2 regions of the Scandinavium tedordense genome follow, and region 2 is predicted to be linked to the other one. Evidence: riboswitches for the same ligand, from Rfam matches in the RefSeq annotation. Region 2 holds a riboswitch; the other holds the start of a gene.
What was found. Region 2 has a riboswitch for thiamine pyrophosphate ahead of thiM (hydroxyethylthiazole kinase). Riboswitches for the same ligand answer to the same signal wherever they lie in the genome.

Region 1: another riboswitch for thiamine pyrophosphate. It lies ahead of thiC (phosphomethylpyrimidine synthase ThiC); the one in region 2 lies ahead of thiM (hydroxyethylthiazole kinase).

Annotation. Positions count from the first base shown of each region.
Region 1 is NZ_JALIGG010000041.1:2,643-10,667, reverse strand. It holds gene thiE (thiamine phosphate synthase) at 1-158, opposite strand, end outside; gene thiC (phosphomethylpyrimidine synthase ThiC) at 158-2,053, opposite strand; TPP riboswitch at 2,233-2,333, opposite strand; gene rsd (sigma D regulator) at 2,387-2,890, opposite strand; gene nudC (NAD(+) diphosphatase) at 2,987-3,760, shown strand; gene hemE (uroporphyrinogen decarboxylase) at 3,800-4,864, shown strand; gene nfi (deoxyribonuclease V) at 4,874-5,545, shown strand; gene MUU46_RS00380 (YjaG family protein) at 5,588-6,178, shown strand; gene hupA (nucleoid-associated protein HU-alpha) at 6,365-6,637, shown strand; gene MUU46_RS00370 (DUF1481 domain-containing protein) at 6,650-7,342, shown strand; gene purD (phosphoribosylamine--glycine ligase) at 7,385-8,025, opposite strand, start outside.
Region 2 is NZ_JALIGG010000056.1:575,183-583,207, reverse strand. It holds gene MUU46_RS15930 (IclR family transcriptional regulator) at 193-960, opposite strand; gene MUU46_RS15925 (OPT/YSL family transporter) at 1,143-2,741, shown strand; gene MUU46_RS15920 (S-methyl thiohydantoin desulfurase domain-containing protein) at 2,769-3,827, shown strand; gene MUU46_RS15915 (hypothetical protein) at 3,866-4,756, shown strand; partial or broken gene MUU46_RS15910 (transposase domain-containing protein) at 4,946-5,191, shown strand; TPP riboswitch at 5,219-5,315, shown strand; gene thiM (hydroxyethylthiazole kinase) at 5,351-6,130, shown strand; gene thiD (bifunctional hydroxymethylpyrimidine kinase/phosphomethylpyrimidine kinase) at 6,127-6,927, shown strand; gene MUU46_RS15895 (GntR family transcriptional regulator) at 6,964-7,710, shown strand; gene MUU46_RS15890 (PfkB family carbohydrate kinase) at 7,684-8,025, opposite strand, start outside.

The DNA of each region.
Region 1 (8,025 bases), on a different contig from region 2:
ATTACGTCTGCTTCCACCTCGTCATCGGTCTTGTCTTTTATGCGCAGCTGGAGCGTGCGCACGCCACTGTCCAGCAAACGCGCAATCCACTCCACGCTGTCGACAACCGGATAAAGGCCCAGGCGCTGCGGCACCGTAGGGAAATCAGGCTGAATCATCAGGCTTCCTCCTTGCGCAGATAGATTTCACCACCTTTGGCGCGAAAATTTTCAGACATATCGGCCATACCCACTTCGATGGTCTGCGCCGCCGCGTAGTCGCGTACTTCCTGGGAGATTTTCATCGAGCAAAACTTCGGCCCGCACATCGAGCAGAAGTGCGCCACTTTGCCGGACTCCTGCGGCAGGGTTTCGTCGTGATAAGCGCGAGCGGTGAACGGATCGAGCGCCAGGTTGAACTGGTCTTCCCAGCGGAATTCAAAGCGCGCTTTTGACATGGCGTTATCGCGGATTTGCGCGCCCGGATGACCCTTCGCGAGGTCAGCTGCGTGAGCGGCAATTTTGTAGGTGATGAGCCCTTGTTTAACATCTTCTTTATTCGGTAAGCCGAGGTGCTCTTTTGGCGTGACGTAGCACAGCATCGCGCAGCCGAACCAGCCAATCATCGCTGCGCCAATCCCGGAAGTGAAATGGTCGTAGCCCGGTGCGATATCGGTGGTTAACGGCCCCAGAGTGTAGAATGGCGCTTCGTGGCAGTGTTCCAGCTCTTCGGTCATGTTGCGGCGGATCATCTGCATTGGCACGTGGCCCGGGCCTTCAATCATCACCTGTACGTCGTATTCCCAGGCGATTTTGGTCAGTTCGCCAAGGGTATGCAGTTCGGCAAACTGTGCTTCATCGTTGGCATCCTGAATTGAGCCAGGGCGCAGGCCGTCGCCCAGCGAGAGGGACACATCGTACGCGGCGCAGATTTCGCAAATCTCGCGGAAATGCTGATACAAAAAGTTTTCCTGATGGTGCGACAGACACCATTTCGCCATGATCGAGCCGCCGCGGGAAACGATGCCGGTCAGGCGTTTGGCGGTCATCGGCACGTAGCGCAGCAGCACGCCCGCGTGAATGGTGAAGTAATCTACACCCTGTTCCGCCTGTTCCAGAAGCGTGTCGCGGAACGCTTCCCATGTCAGGTCTTCGGCAATACCGTTCACCTTCTCCAGCGCCTGATAAATCGGCACTGTGCCAATCGGCACCGGGCTGTTGCGCAGGATCCACTCACGGGTTTCGTGGATGTAGCGCCCGGTGGATAAATCCATCACCGTGTCCGCGCCCCAACGCGTCGACCATACCAGTTTTTCCACTTCTTCTTCGATGGACGACGTGACCGCCGAGTTGCCGATATTGGCGTTAACCTTCACCAGGAAATTGCGGCCGATGATCATCGGTTCAGATTCCGGGTGATTGATGTTGGCTGGAATGATGGCGCGGCCTGCGGCGACTTCATCGCGTACAAATTCAGGGGTGATGTTTTCTGGCAGACGCGCGCCAAAACCTTCGCCTGGATGCTGGTGGCGTAACACTTCGCCGCGAATGCGCTCGCGGCCCATGTTTTCGCGAATGGCAATAAACTCCATTTCAGGGGTGACGATGCCCTGACGGGCGTAGTACAGCTGGGTCACGCATTTGCCCGCGACGGCGCGTTTGGGCGTCAGCAGGCCGGTGAACCGCAGTTCGTCGAGACCGTCGTCGGCCAGACGTTGTTTGGTATAAGCGGAGCTGCGTTCGTCCAACGGTTCGCTGTCATGGCGTGCGTCAATCCACGGCTGGCGCACTTTGGCCAGGCCCTGCTGCACGTTGATCGCAATATCCGGATCGCCATACGGGCCGGAAGTGTCATACACCGGCACGGCTTCGTTTTGTTCGAACTGGGGGTTACCTTTGGCGCCGCCAAGGAGCGTTGGGCTGAGCTGAATTTCGCGCATCGGCACACGAATATCATCGCGAGAACCCTGGAGGTAAATCCGTTTCGAATTGGGGAAAGCCGTACCTTCGAGGGTATCGATAAAGTGTTGGGCGTGTGCACGCTGTTCGCGGCGGGAGAGTTTGGTAGTAGACATAGCGCATTCCAGTGTATGAAGGAAATGGCTTGTCAGACGACGGATGAATCAAGAGGTGCACTTATCATTCAGGCTGTTTCTGCGTTGGCTGCCTTCGTTCACCCCAGGTCACTTATTTGTGTAAGCGCCTGGAGATTCGCTCAGTTGCCGCCTTGATACAACCAGAATGACTGCGTGTACTAAAGGTGACTCTTGTTCCCTTCGCAGGTACTAACCTGATCAGGTTCCGCGGATCCCGAATTAACGGTCTCAGCCCAAATGGGCACTCCGACAAGATAAACCCCCGCCAGCGGCGAGGTGAAGAATGTAAATTACTCGTTAATGCTTAAGAACTCAAGCCGGACGCGCAATCTGATTTTCATCGTTCGCGCTGCCGTTTAGCTTGTTATCCAGTGCCAGCGCAATCAGGCTGTCTTCCAGCGTAAACCGGGCGGCGAGGGCTTCGCCGAGGCTGGATAACGCCCCTTGAAACTCCATGCAATTGTCGTCATCAATGGCGGTTTCCAGGCTGGAATCATACATGTCCATAATTTGCTGAGTGTTGCCTTCGAGTTGCGGATAGAGCTTTGTTGCCGTCAAAAGTGGGTTTTCACCTTTCAATTCGCCGACAATGCGTTCATAAATACTGAAATGGCCGGCGGAGAGATAATCCACCAGGCGCTGACAAAAATCGTCCAGTGCTTTCTCGTTAAGACGCATATACGATCCTTTGCCAGGCTTAATGCCAACCAGATTGTAATAGGCGACGAGCAATTGTTTACGCACCTGGAGCCATTGATCGACAAGTTGGTGGCTGCCGCCGACGCGCTCTGTCAGGCTTTCTAACTGGTTTAGCATGATGGACTCCGCATGTGAAAGAGCAAAACCGGCTCACCCAAAAATGTAAAAGCACTGTTAACAAAGTGCCAGTGAAGCGAAGGTAGTGCAATAGATATGGATCGTATAATTGAAAAATTAGATCGCGGCTGGTGGATAGTCAGTCACGAACAGAAATTATGGCTGCCTGGCGGCGAGTTGCCGCATGGCGAGGCGGAAAAATTCGATCTTGTCGGTCTGAATGCGATGCCTATCGGGGAATGGCAGGGCGAACCCGTGTGGCTGATTCAGCAGGCGCGACGCCAGGATATGGGCACGGTTCGCCAGGTGCTGGATCAGGATGTGGGTTTGTTCCAGCTTGCCGGGCGCGGTGTTCAGCTGACGGAATTTTATCGTTCCCATAAATTCTGCGGATACTGCGGGCACAGCATGCACCCGAGCAAAACCGAATGGGCGATGCTGTGCAGTCACTGCCGCGAGCGTTATTACCCGCAAATTGCGCCGTGCATTATTGTGGCTATCCGCCGTGATGATTCGATTCTGCTGGCCCAGCACACGCGCCATCGCAACGGCGTGCACACGGTGCTGGCGGGGTTTGTTGAAGTCGGGGAAACCCTCGAACAGGCGGTGGCTCGAGAAGTGATGGAAGAGAGCAGCATCCGCGTTAAAAATCTTCGCTATGTGACCTCGCAACCGTGGCCGTTCCCGCAGTCGCTGATGACAGCGTATATGGCTGACTACGATAGTGGCGATATCGTTATCGACCCGAAAGAGCTGATTGAAGCCAACTGGTATCGCTACGACAATCTGCCGTTGCTGCCTCCGCCGGGAACCGTGGCGCGCCGTTTGATTGAAGATACGGTGGCGATGTGTCGGGCAGACTATGAGTGATGGTACACTTCTCGCATGATGCATAAAGGAACTGCAAACATGACCGAACTGAAGAACGATCGTTATCTGCGTGCGCTGATGCGCCAGCCTGTTGATATCACCCCTGTCTGGATGATGAGACAAGCGGGCCGCTATTTGCCGGAGTACAAAGCCACGCGTGCCGAAGCGGGCGATTTTATGTCGCTGTGCAAGAACGCGGAGCTGGCCTGCGAAGTGACGTTGCAGCCACTGCGGCGTTTCCCGCTGGACGCGGCGATCCTCTTCTCGGACATTCTGACGATTCCTGATGCGATGGGCCTGGGCCTGTATTTTGAAACCGGTGAAGGCCCGCGTTTTACTTCCCCGCTGAAAACCAAAGCTGATATCGAAAAGCTGCCAGTGCCGGATCCTGAACAGGAACTGGGCTACGTGATGAACGCGGTACGGACCATTCGCCGAGAACTGAAGGGCGAAGTGCCGCTGATTGGTTTCTCCGGCAGCCCGTGGACGCTGGCCACTTACATGGTTGAAGGTGGCAGCAGTAAAGCGTTTACCGTTATCAAGAAGATGATGTATGCCGATCCGCAGGCGCTGCATTTGCTGCTCGATAAGCTGGCGAAAAGCGTCACGTTGTATCTGAACGCGCAAATCAAAGCCGGGGCGCAATCGGTGATGATTTTCGACACCTGGGGCGGCGTGCTGACCGGGCGTGATTATCAGCAGTTCTCCCTCTACTACATGCACAAAATTATTGATGGCCTGCTGCGTGAAAACGAAGGTCATCGCGTGCCGGTAACACTGTTTACCAAAGGCGGCGGGCAATGGCTGGAAGCGATGGCAGAAACCGGCTGCGATGCGCTGGGCCTCGACTGGACCACGGATATTGCCGATGCGCGTCGTCGCGTGGGGCATAAAGTTGCGCTGCAAGGCAATATGGATCCGTCGATGCTGTACGCGCAGCCTGCACGCATTGAAGAAGAAGTGGCGACCATTCTGGCTGGATTTGGCGAGGGAGAAGGCCACGTGTTCAACCTTGGGCATGGCATCCATCAGGATGTTCCACCGGAACACGCGGGCGCATTCGTTGACGCTGTGCACCGCCTGTCGCCGCAGTATCACCGCTAAGGGCGAAGCATGGATCTGGCGGATCTTCGTGAACAACAGCGGGCGTTAGCATTGTCCGTGATCCGCGAGGATCGTTTTTCTGCAGATCCTCCGAGGCTCATCGGCGGTGCAGATGTGGGATTCGAGCAGGGTGGCGAGATAACCCGCGCGGCCATCGTCCTGCTGACCTATCCGGACCTCGAATTGGTGGAATACCAGATAGCGCGTATTCCTACCACCATGCCTTACATCCCTGGCTTCCTGTCATTCCGTGAATATCCCGCGCTGCTGACGGCGTGGGAACAACTTTCTCGTAAACCTGACCTGCTGTTTGTCGATGGTCACGGGATTTCCCATCCGCGGCGTTTGGGTGTCGCCAGCCACTTTGGTTTGTTAGTGGACGTTCCAACGATTGGCGTGGCGAAAAAACGCCTGTGCGGCAAGTTCGAACCGCTGTCTGCCGAACCGGGCGCACTGGCACCACTGATGGATAAACAGGAACAACTGGGTTGGGTCTGGCGCAGCAAAGTGCGCTGTAATCCGCTGTTTATCGCCACCGGACATCGCGTCAGCCAGGACAGCGCGTTGGCGTGGGTTCAGCGCTGCACGCAGGGATATCGCCTACCGGAACCCACCCGCTGGGCCGATGCGGTTGCCTCCGAAAGGCCCGCCTTCCTGCGTTGGCAAGCAATTCAGCCCTGATTCAGGTAAACTGCCGCTAATTAACGCATTCGAGAGCTCATCATGTTACAAAACCCGATTCATCTGCGCCTTGAGAAGCTGGAAAGCTGGCAGCATGTGACCTTCATGGCTTGCCTGTGCGAGCGCATGTATCCGAACTACGCCATGTTCTGTCAGCAGACTGAATTTACTGATGGGCAGATTTATCGTCGTATTCTCGATCTTATCTGGGAAACCCTGACTGTGAAGGACGCCAAGGTAAACTTCGACAGCCAGCTCGAAAAGCTGGAAGAAGCGATCCCGGTTGCGGATGATTTCGACATGTACGGTGTGTACCCGGCAATTGACGCCTGCGTGGCGTTGAGTGAACTGGTGCATTCGCGTCTGAGTGGTGAAACCCTCGAGCACGCCATTGAAGTCAGCAAGTCTTCGATCACTACCGTCGCGATGCTTGAAATGACCCAAGCCGGTCGCGAAATGACAGATGAAGAGCTGAAAGAAAATCCAGCAGTTGAGCAGGAATGGGACATCCAGTGGGAAATTTTCAGACTTCTGGCAGAGTGCGAAGAACGCGATCTTGAACTGATAAAAGGGCTGCGCGCGGACCTTCGTGAGGCTGGTGAGAGTAATATCGGGATAAATTTTAATCAATGAAGCCACAAAACGTGACATTCAGTCCGAATTGTCGTGCCTGAAGGCTTCACATCTGCCCCCCGTCTGGTCTACATTTGGAAGGCGAAAAAAAGTGGCTATCGGTGCGTGTATGCAGGAGAGTGCTTTTTTGGCATTTCCGTCGCACTCGATGCTTAGCAAGCGATAAACACATTGTAAGGATAACATATGAACAAGACTCAACTGATTGATGTAATTGCGGACAAGGCTGACCTGTCAAAAGCACAGGCTAAATCTGCCCTGGAATCTACTCTGGCTGCAATTACTGAGTCTCTGAAAGAAGGTGATGCTGTACAACTGGTTGGTTTCGGTACCTTCAAAGTGAACCACCGCGCTGAGCGTACTGGCCGCAACCCGCAGACCGGTAATGAAATCAAAATCGCCGCAGCTAACGTGCCGGCATTTGTTTCTGGCAAAGCTCTGAAAGACGCAGTTAAGTAAGACCGCGTGCCGGTGAACAGTTTTAACGAAGGGGCGGTATCGCCCCTTTTGTCTATCTGGCGTCGCGCATTGATGCTGGCTGGCGTGTTGCTGCTGTCTGCCTGTAGCCACAATTCGTCTCTGCCGCCATTTACTGCCAGCGGTTATGCAGACAACCAAGGCGCAGTGCGCATTTGGCGTAAAGATTCCGACAATGAAACCCATATGCTCGCGGCATTCAGCCCGTGGCGCAGCGGGAACACGTCAACCAGCGAATACCGCTGGCAGGGCGATACGCTCTCTCTGATTGAACTTAATATCTACAGTAAGCCGCCGGAACACATTCGCGTGCGTTTTGATGACCACGGCGATCTGAGCTTTATGCAGCGTGAAGTCAACGGGCAAAAACAGCAGCTTTCAAACGACCAGATAGCGTTATATCGCTACCAGGCACAGCAAATCCGCCAGACCAGCGATGCACTGCGTCAGGGCCGTGTGGTACTGCGTCAGGGACGCTGGCATGCAAATCACACCGTGACGACTTGCGAAGGGCAGACGATTAAGCCTGATTTAGAAGTGCATGCAATAAGTCACATCGAACGACGACAGAGTCATTCATCGGTGGAAGTGAGCGTGGCGTGGCTGGAAGCGCCGGAAGGTTCGCAGCTGTTGCTGGTGGCAAATGAAGATTTCTGCACCTGGCAGCCGACGGAAAAGAGCTTCTAAGCAGAATGCCCTCTCCGCGCGGGAAAGGGCGAATTATCAGGATTACTTGCCTTGCTCACGCGCAATCGCGCGGTAACCAATATCTTTCCGACTGAAACAGCCTTCCCAGTGAATATCCTGCATTAACTGGTAAGCCCGTTTCTGTGCATCGGCCACGGTTTCACCCAAGGCCGTGACGCAAAGGACGCGACCGCCGTTAGTCAATACGCGGTCGTCATTCGACAGCGTAGTTCCAGCCTGGAACACTTTCCCGCCTTCAACTTCTTCCAGCGGCAGACCGTGAATTTCGTCGCCGTTGCGATAGTTGCCAGGATATCCTCCCGCGGCCATCACCACACCAAGCGATGCGCGTGGATCCCAGCGGGACGTTTTCTCATCCAGTTTGCCTTCGCAGGCCGCGAGGCACAATTCAACCAGGTCAGACTGCAGGCGCAGCATAATAGGCTGTGTTTCCGGGTCGCCGAAACGGCAGTTGAACTCGATAACCTTCGGATTGCCTTCTTTATCAATCATCAGTCCGGCATACAGGAAGCCGGTATAGATGTTGCCTTCCGCCGCCATGCCGCGCACGGTTGGCCAGATAACGCGATCCATGGTGCGCTGATGAACGTTGTCGGTCACCACTGGAGCCGGAGAATACGCACCCATGCCACCGGTATTTGGCCCGGTATCGCCATCGCCTA
Region 2 (8,025 bases):
TATACCTTATTTCTGCGGTATTTCGTACCCACAATCCCGACGTTAACGCGCAAAATTTCTTCAACTTATTGGTAAATAAAAGATATATAAAAGGCCACATGCGCAGCTGTCACTGCGGATTAATCGTTCTGCCTACTGACGAGACATGAATTGTAACCGGCATAAGTAAACCATTAACGGACTGCCCGACCATCAATATTGCGGGAATGAAAGCCAGAAAGGGTCGCCCAACAGTTTCCCCAGCCGGAGCGCAGCGTCACGCACCGCGCCTCCCCAACAAGCAATCAACTCATCACTCAACTCTTCACGAGGGATCGCCAGACCAAAGCCGTAACGTTGTCCGCTATTTGGATCGCACACCGCGGCGGAGATCCCCGCGATACCCTGGACATACTCTCCACGCGAAAGCGCCCAGCCCGTTTTTTTGATCTCTGCGATACGGATATGCACTTCTTCCAGTGATTGTGGTTCATTCCCCAAACGCTGCGTAAAGTGGCCTGGCAACAGGGTGGCCAGTTCATCTCCGGGCAGAGTGGCCAGTAGCGCACGCCCCGCGGCACTCGCCCAGGCCGGAGCCCGTGTTCCTGGAGGGGTATAAACCTGCAATGTGCGCGTGCCGGGGCGCATATTGATCACGATAACATCGGTACCATCGAGCACGTTGAGATAGCCGGTATAACCGGAACCACCCACCAGCGATTCCAGCTCTTCCTCCACCAAAGAGGAGGCGGTATGTGAGGCACGGAACTGCCACGAGGCTTCCATGATCACAGAACCTGGGCGATAAGCCCGAGTCGTCAAATCCCGCTCCAGAAAACCATACTGCGCCATGGAACTGAGTGTGCGGGAGGCTGAACTTTTCGCCAGGCCTAACTCATTTGTGACATCAGTTACCGTGACGCTTCTTTGCAACCGGGCAATTAGTTGCAGAACATCTCTTGCATTCGCCAACGTGCTCATCGCTTTCCTTTCATCGGGCCATGCCTACTTGCATTTAGTGTGCTTGACAATGCAACAGAAGGGCAACATATTATTTATCCAAATATAAGAACATAGTTCCATATAATGGAACAACTTCACAACAACAAACACGCTTGCAGGGATAATGTCGATTTTTACCTGCTTGCCGGAGCAACACGACAATGACTCACCCAATGATCTCTCCAACGAAAGAGAGTGGTGCGGAGGAGCTTCCCTGCGCCCATCCCAGAGCACTGGCACCGACGAATCTGATCCTGGTCGTGATTCTCAGCATCTTTGGGGCGGTGATCGGAATACAGATGCTGGCAAGTCTGGGTATCACGCCCAGTACATCTCTGATCGGTGCGCTGGCTGCGATGTCACTCTCCCGACTACCGCTGCGCCTGTTCCGTGGTTTCCGTTCTGTGCATGTGCAAAACCTGGCGCAAACCAGTATCTCTTCAGCCACTTTTGGTGCGGCCAACAGCTTGTTTCTGCCCATAGGTATCCCATGGTTGTTTGGTTTGCCTGAGATGGTGACGCCGATGCTCGTGGGGATTAGCCTGGCGATGCTGCTGGACGCCTGGCTGCTTTACCGGATGTATGACACGCCCGCTTTTCCGGCCAGCAACCCCTGGCCGCCCGGAGTGGCCGCAGCAGAAGCCATTCGGGCAGGTGATGAAGGCGGAAAACAGGCGTGGACTCTGCTGGGCGGATTAGCCACCGGTGCTGCTGGCGCACTTTTCCATTTACCGATGTCGGCATTTGGTGTGGCGCTGATTGGTGGTTTCGGCGCGATGGTTGCCTTCGGCGCTGGCTTACTGATCCGTGGATATTCGCTGACCTACTTTGGGGTGGATATTGAAAGCCTCTATTTACCTCATGGCATGATGATTGGTGCGGGCCTGGTGGCGTTATTGCAAGTCTCAAAGATCGTTCTGAGCAAGAAGAAAAGTCGTTCAGATAATGGTCAGGCCCGGTTGGGTCAGGCGCTGCGTCTTGGCGGGATAGGCTATTTGCTGATCATGATCTTACTGACGCTCAGTACCGGCTTGTATATGCATATGAGCGTGACCATGCTGCTGTGCTTTGTGATTTATGGCGCTGCTGTGGCCTTCGTTCATGAGCTTATTGTCGGTATCGCGGCAATGCACTCCGGCTGGTTTCCGGCGTTTGCTGTGGCGCTGATCACTTTACTTATCGGGATGTTAATTGGTTTCCCACCGGAGGCGCTGGTCGTTCTGGCGGGCTTCTCTACTGCCACGGGACCGGCATTTGCTGACATGGGATTCGACCTGAAAGCGGGCACTATCCTGCGGACCGGAAGCAGTCCGCAGTTCGAGCAGGCAGGGCGACGGGAACAGTTGCTTGCAGCGATGATTGGCTTCGGGGTCGCCATTGTGGTGGTGGCCATCAGTCACCGCCTTTACTTCAATAACCATCAATTCGCTCCGATTGACGCCGCCTATGTCGCGACGATCAAAGCAGGAATCTCCACCAATGTTGCTCACCAACTGATGTTATGGGCCATTCCTGGAGCTCTGCTGCAATTTTTAGGCGGATCCCGACGCCAGCTTGGGGTGCTTTTTGCCACTGGCTTGCTGATCGCCAGTCCACTGGCAGGCTGGATGGTTGCACTTGGGATACTGCTACGTGTGGTGGTAGCCCGGTGCCTAAAACCGGAACAACGTGAAGGACTTGAAGTCTTTGCCGGTGGTGTTATTGCCGGTGATGCCCTGCTCAGTTTCTTCAGTAGCGCCGTAGGTGCGTTGCGTAAATAGCCCTTTAGCTGACAAGAGACCTCTTATATGAAACGTAAAATAACAACCGATGATATTCAGGCCGCTGTCTATGGTGGGGCTATCCTCGGCGGAGGTGGTGGTGGATTGATCGCTGCCGGAGAAAAAGCCGCGACATTTGCGCTGGCGGTAGGAGAGGTATCGTTGTGGAGTACCGACGAATTCTCACCTGACAACCTGACTGCGACCGTTGCGCTTGTCGGCGCACCTGCAGCGCCCAATCCCTGCCTTAAACCGGTTCATTTGATCCGTACCATCGAACTCCTGCGTGAGGCGTTGCCTAAAAATCAACAACTGGTCGCCCTGAACACCAATGAAAACGGCGCGGAAACAACCTCTAATGGCTGGTTTCATGCCGCGATGTGCGGTTTACCGGTTATAGATTTGGCATGCAACGGTCGGGCGCACCCTAGCGGCATGATGGGCTCACTCGGACTGCATCGTGAAGAAGGCTATCGCTCTGTTCAGGCCTGGGCAGGTGGCGATGCTGATCATTACGTAGAAGGGATGGCACAGGGCGGCCTTGAACAAGCTTCCGGCGTGGTGCGTCGTGCGTCCGTCGAAGCCGGGGGTATAGTTGCCGTCGCGCGTAATCCTGTCACGGTTGACTATGCCAGTCGCCACGGTGCACCCGGCGCGATTAGCCAGGCAATCAAACTGGGGCATGCCTGGCTGGATAGCGGTTATGACGGCGCGGTGCGCTTTTTACAGGGGCGAGAAATTGCGCGTGGGACGGTCAGTCAGTATCGCTGTGAACAGCAGGGCGGCCTGGATCTCGGCTGTGTTGTATTAAATGACACTGCAAAAACAAGCCTGAGTTTTGTTAATGAATACATGACATTAGAGCAAGATAATCAAACCATTGCCTGTTTCCCTGATCTGCTCATGACATTCAGCGATGAGGGTAAACCTTTGGTTTCTGCCCATGTGCGCGAAGGGATGGAGATCCGTGTGGTGCGTGTACCTGCGCAAAATCTGTTGCTCTCCCGCACGATGTTTATGCCTGAACTCTACCGTCCCTTCGAAGAGATGCTGGGTCGCAAATTTGCGCCTGACTCTGCGGTGTAACACTAAAAATTAAAAGATCAGTACTAAAAGGAAATCCGATGTCATCCCGCAGTAAACAGGTTATCGCGCTCGCCGTACTCTCGTTGTCCTCTGTCTCGATACAAGCTATGGCAGAAGAGTTTATTGGTTTCGGCCAGGCGGGTAAGCCAGGCTCCTGGGCGCTTGAAGAGTACCCTGAATTCACGCACACCGCGCCTGACTCAAATTCGATAGCAACCTATAACGAACTCAGTTATTTCACCGAAACCGGGGCCACGGGTACGACCCGTGATCAGTATGAGTTCTGGGTTGGCGTGAATACAGGCTACGCCAACACCCACGATGCTCCTGGAGCAAATGGCGGAGGGATTTCAGCCCCTGGTGTTGGCTTTGAATATTACTATCAGGTTGTGACGCCAGACAATGGAAAACACCCTGGAGATCCAGGATACCGGACATTCTGGACCAGCCCGACCCTGACGATGAACTTCCCTAATGGCAGCAGCAAAACGGCCGGGTATGGTGCCGGGGCTAACCAATACTCTTACAGCTTGAGTTGGGCTAACTGGATCCAGATAGATAAAATAGGCATCACGGCTAACCCGGTTGAACTGTTCTATGCGTCGCATAACCAGAATCAAACTGAAACAGACGAAGGGCAGTACGAAAAACTGCGCGGAGGACTGAGTGTCACGTTGATGGATATCGCTGCGGGTTATCAGGTTCGTCCTGATCTGTTTGCCGGCATCCATCATGCATACAGTATGAATGCATGGCGAAAGTCGGATTATGCAGAATCACGGGAAGGAAAAATTGGGCCGAGTGTCACATATCTGGGATTGGCTGACTACGGTCTATTTATCTGTGGCAATGTGGATTTCGATTACTACACCTCATCGAATTTAAAAAAATCTGAGTCGATCAGTATGTCGATAGTTAAAAACCTCTGAGGTATATCCCCAGTCCAACTATAGGGCAGGATCGTCTATTGGGGTGAGGTCAGTCCAAACGTCAAAACCATTCGCCACAAATTACAGCCATGATAATAATTTAGTAAAAAGATGCCGGCGGAATGCCGTAATGCCGATCCAGTGGTTGTGTAAGAATCCGGAAATGCTTACCCGTTTCCGGATTTTTTTATGCACATTGAACAGGCAGTTGATCTCGTTTCACACTACCACTCTTTACGTAACCCACTGACTTCTCTCGGGGATTACCTCGACCCTGAGCCCATCTCCCGTTGCCTTGCCGAATCCGGCACTGTCACTGTGCGTAAACGCCGCCTGCTGCTGGAAATGATGGTCTGGTGCGTCGTCGGGATGGGGTACAGCGTGAAGAAGCGAGACCCGATAGGGCGGGCTTGCAACAGCAAGCAACTTCCCCTAAGCTGGCAAAAAGTAAGCTAATTTGTAGTAAATGACTCGGGGTGCCCTTCTTTGTGAAGGCTGAGAAATACCCGTACCACCTGATCTGGATAATGCCAGCGTAGGGAAGTCAGAGACCCTCGCAGGGTATCGCTTCTTACCGACTGGCAGGAGCGTACCATGCAACCTAAACTGCTAAGTTCCGCGCAGCTTGCGCACACTTCACATCATTTTCGCGACCGTTCGCCACTCGTTCACTGTATGACTAATGACGTGGTGCAAACCTTCACGGCCAATGTTTTGCTGGCGCTGGGTGCATCTCCGGCGATGGTGATTGATGCCCAGGAAGCCCCACAGTTTGCCGCTCTCGCTGATGCACTGCTGATTAATGTCGGTACGCTGACGCAGGAACGCGCGCACGCAATGCGTTTAGCCGTAGACAGTGCCAACGCCAATAACACGCCCTGGACGCTGGACCCGGTAGCGGTTGGTGCGCTGAGTTTGCGGACTGAATTTTGTCAGCAGCTGTTGGCGCTGCGTCCGGCGGCTATTCGGGGCAATGCCTCTGAAATCATGGCGCTGGCAGGTATGAGCCACGGCGGACGCGGGGTCGATGCCACCGACACTGCCGCCGCCGCATTACCGGCGGCTCAGGCGCTGGCGCGTCAATATTCAACTCTGGTTGCGGTCACCGGTGAAGTGGATTACGTCACTGACGGGCGCCGGACGCTGATGATAACCGGCGGTGATGCGTTAATGACGCGGGTGGTTGGCACCGGCTGTGCGCTTTCGGCCGTGGTCGCCGCGTGCTGTGTGCTGCCGGGCGATGCACTGGATAACGTGGCTGCCGCCTGCGGCATGATGAAACGCGCCGGACGTGTGGCGACGGAAAACAGCCACGGGCCAGGCAGTTTTGTCGCCGCCTTCCTCGACGCGCTTAACGCGGAGGGTCAGCCATGAAACGGATTAACGCGCTCACCATCGCCGGAACAGACCCGAGCGGTGGGGCAGGGATTCAGGCAGACCTGAAAACTTTCTCGGCGCTTGGCGCTTACGGCTGTTCGGTCATCACCGCGCTGGTGGCGCAGAATACGCGCGGCGTGCAATCGGTTTATCGGATCGAACCCGATTTTGTCGCAGCCCAGCTGGATTCGGTGTTCAGCGACGTGCGCATTGACACCACTAAAATTGGGATGCTGGCGGAAACGGATATCGTGGAAGCCGTTGCGGAACGCCTGGCGCGCTATCGCATCGAAAACGTGGTGCTCGACACCGTCATGCTGGCGAAAAGCGGCGATCCACTTTTGTCTGCCTCAGCGGTCGCTACATTGCGCAGCCGACTGCTACCGCAGGTTTCATTGATTACGCCAAATTTGCCGGAGGCCGCCGCGCTGCTGGATACGCCGCACGCGCAAAACGAACGCGAAATGATCGAGCAGGGCCGCGCGCTGCGGGCGCTGGGCTGCGAAGCGGTACTGATGAAGGGCGGTCATCTGGATGATGCTGAAAGCCCGGACTGGCTGTTTACCGCTGATGGAGAAACGCGGTTCACCGCGCCGCGCGTGCAGACCAAAAATACCCACGGCACCGGCTGCACGCTGTCGGCGGCGTTAGCGGCGCTGCGTCCTCGCCACGCAAACTGGCTGGAAACAGTGCCTGAAGCCAAGCGCTGGTTGTCGGCGGCGCTTTCCGCGGCGGATTCTCTGGAGGTCGGTCACGGAATTGGCCCGGTGCATCATTTTCACGCGTGGTGGTAGTATACTGGCTGAAACAGTCTGTCAGGAAAACCAGAGATGGAACAAGCGCATACCCGGCTTCTCGCCCAACTGAACGAGCGCATCGCCGCCGCCGATAACACGCCGCTGTACCTGAAATTTGCCGAAACGGTGAAGAACGCGGTGCGTAGCGGTTGGCTTGAGCACGGCAATATTCTGCCCGGCGAGCGCGACCTCAGCCAGCTGACCGGTGTATCGCGCATTACCGTGCGAAAGGCGATGCAAACGCTGGAAGACGAAGGTGTGGTGACGCGCGCCCGAGGCTACGGGACGCAAATCAACAACATCTTTGAATACTCGCTGAAAGAAGCGCGGGGGTTTTCTCAGCAGGTGGTGCTACGCGGCAAAAAACCGGACACGCTGTGGGTCAATAAACGGGTAGTTGAATGCCCGCCGGAAGTGGCCGAGCAGCTGGCGCTGGCACCGAAAAGCGAGGTGTTTTTGCTCAAGCGCATTCGCTACGTGGATGAAGAAGCGGTGTCGATTGAAGAGTCGTGGGTACCATCGCACCTGATTGCGGACGCCGATGACATCGGTATTTCGCTGTATGACTACTTTCGCAGCCAGCATATTTTCCCGCAGCGGACTCGCTCGCGAGTCAGCGCCCGGATGCCGGACGCTGAGTTTCAGTCGCACATCAAAATGGATGACAAAATCCCGGTGCTGGTGATCAAACAGGTGGCGCTGGATCAGCAGCAGCGGCCGATTGAGTACAGCATCAGCTACTGCCGCAGCGATTTATACGTGTTTGTGTGCGAGGAGTAATTCCTCGCGCGTAGGTGCGCAGTCGCCGCCCCGGTGGCTGACCACCCACGACGCCACCGCGTTACCAAGCGTCACAGCGTCGGCCAGCGACCAGCCTGCGGATAAACCCGCCAGCACGCCGCCCGCATGGCTGTCGCCGGCGCCGATGGTGTCGACCACCGTCGTTGGAAATGCTTTCGCTTGCCCACATTTTTCGGCACTGAAATGCCATGCCCCGTCTTTATCCTGACGCACAATCAATGGCGCATTCCAGCGTGTAAGCCAGGCTGTGCCCAATTCGCTGATGTCCTTCGACAGCTGCTGCTGTTCGGCGAC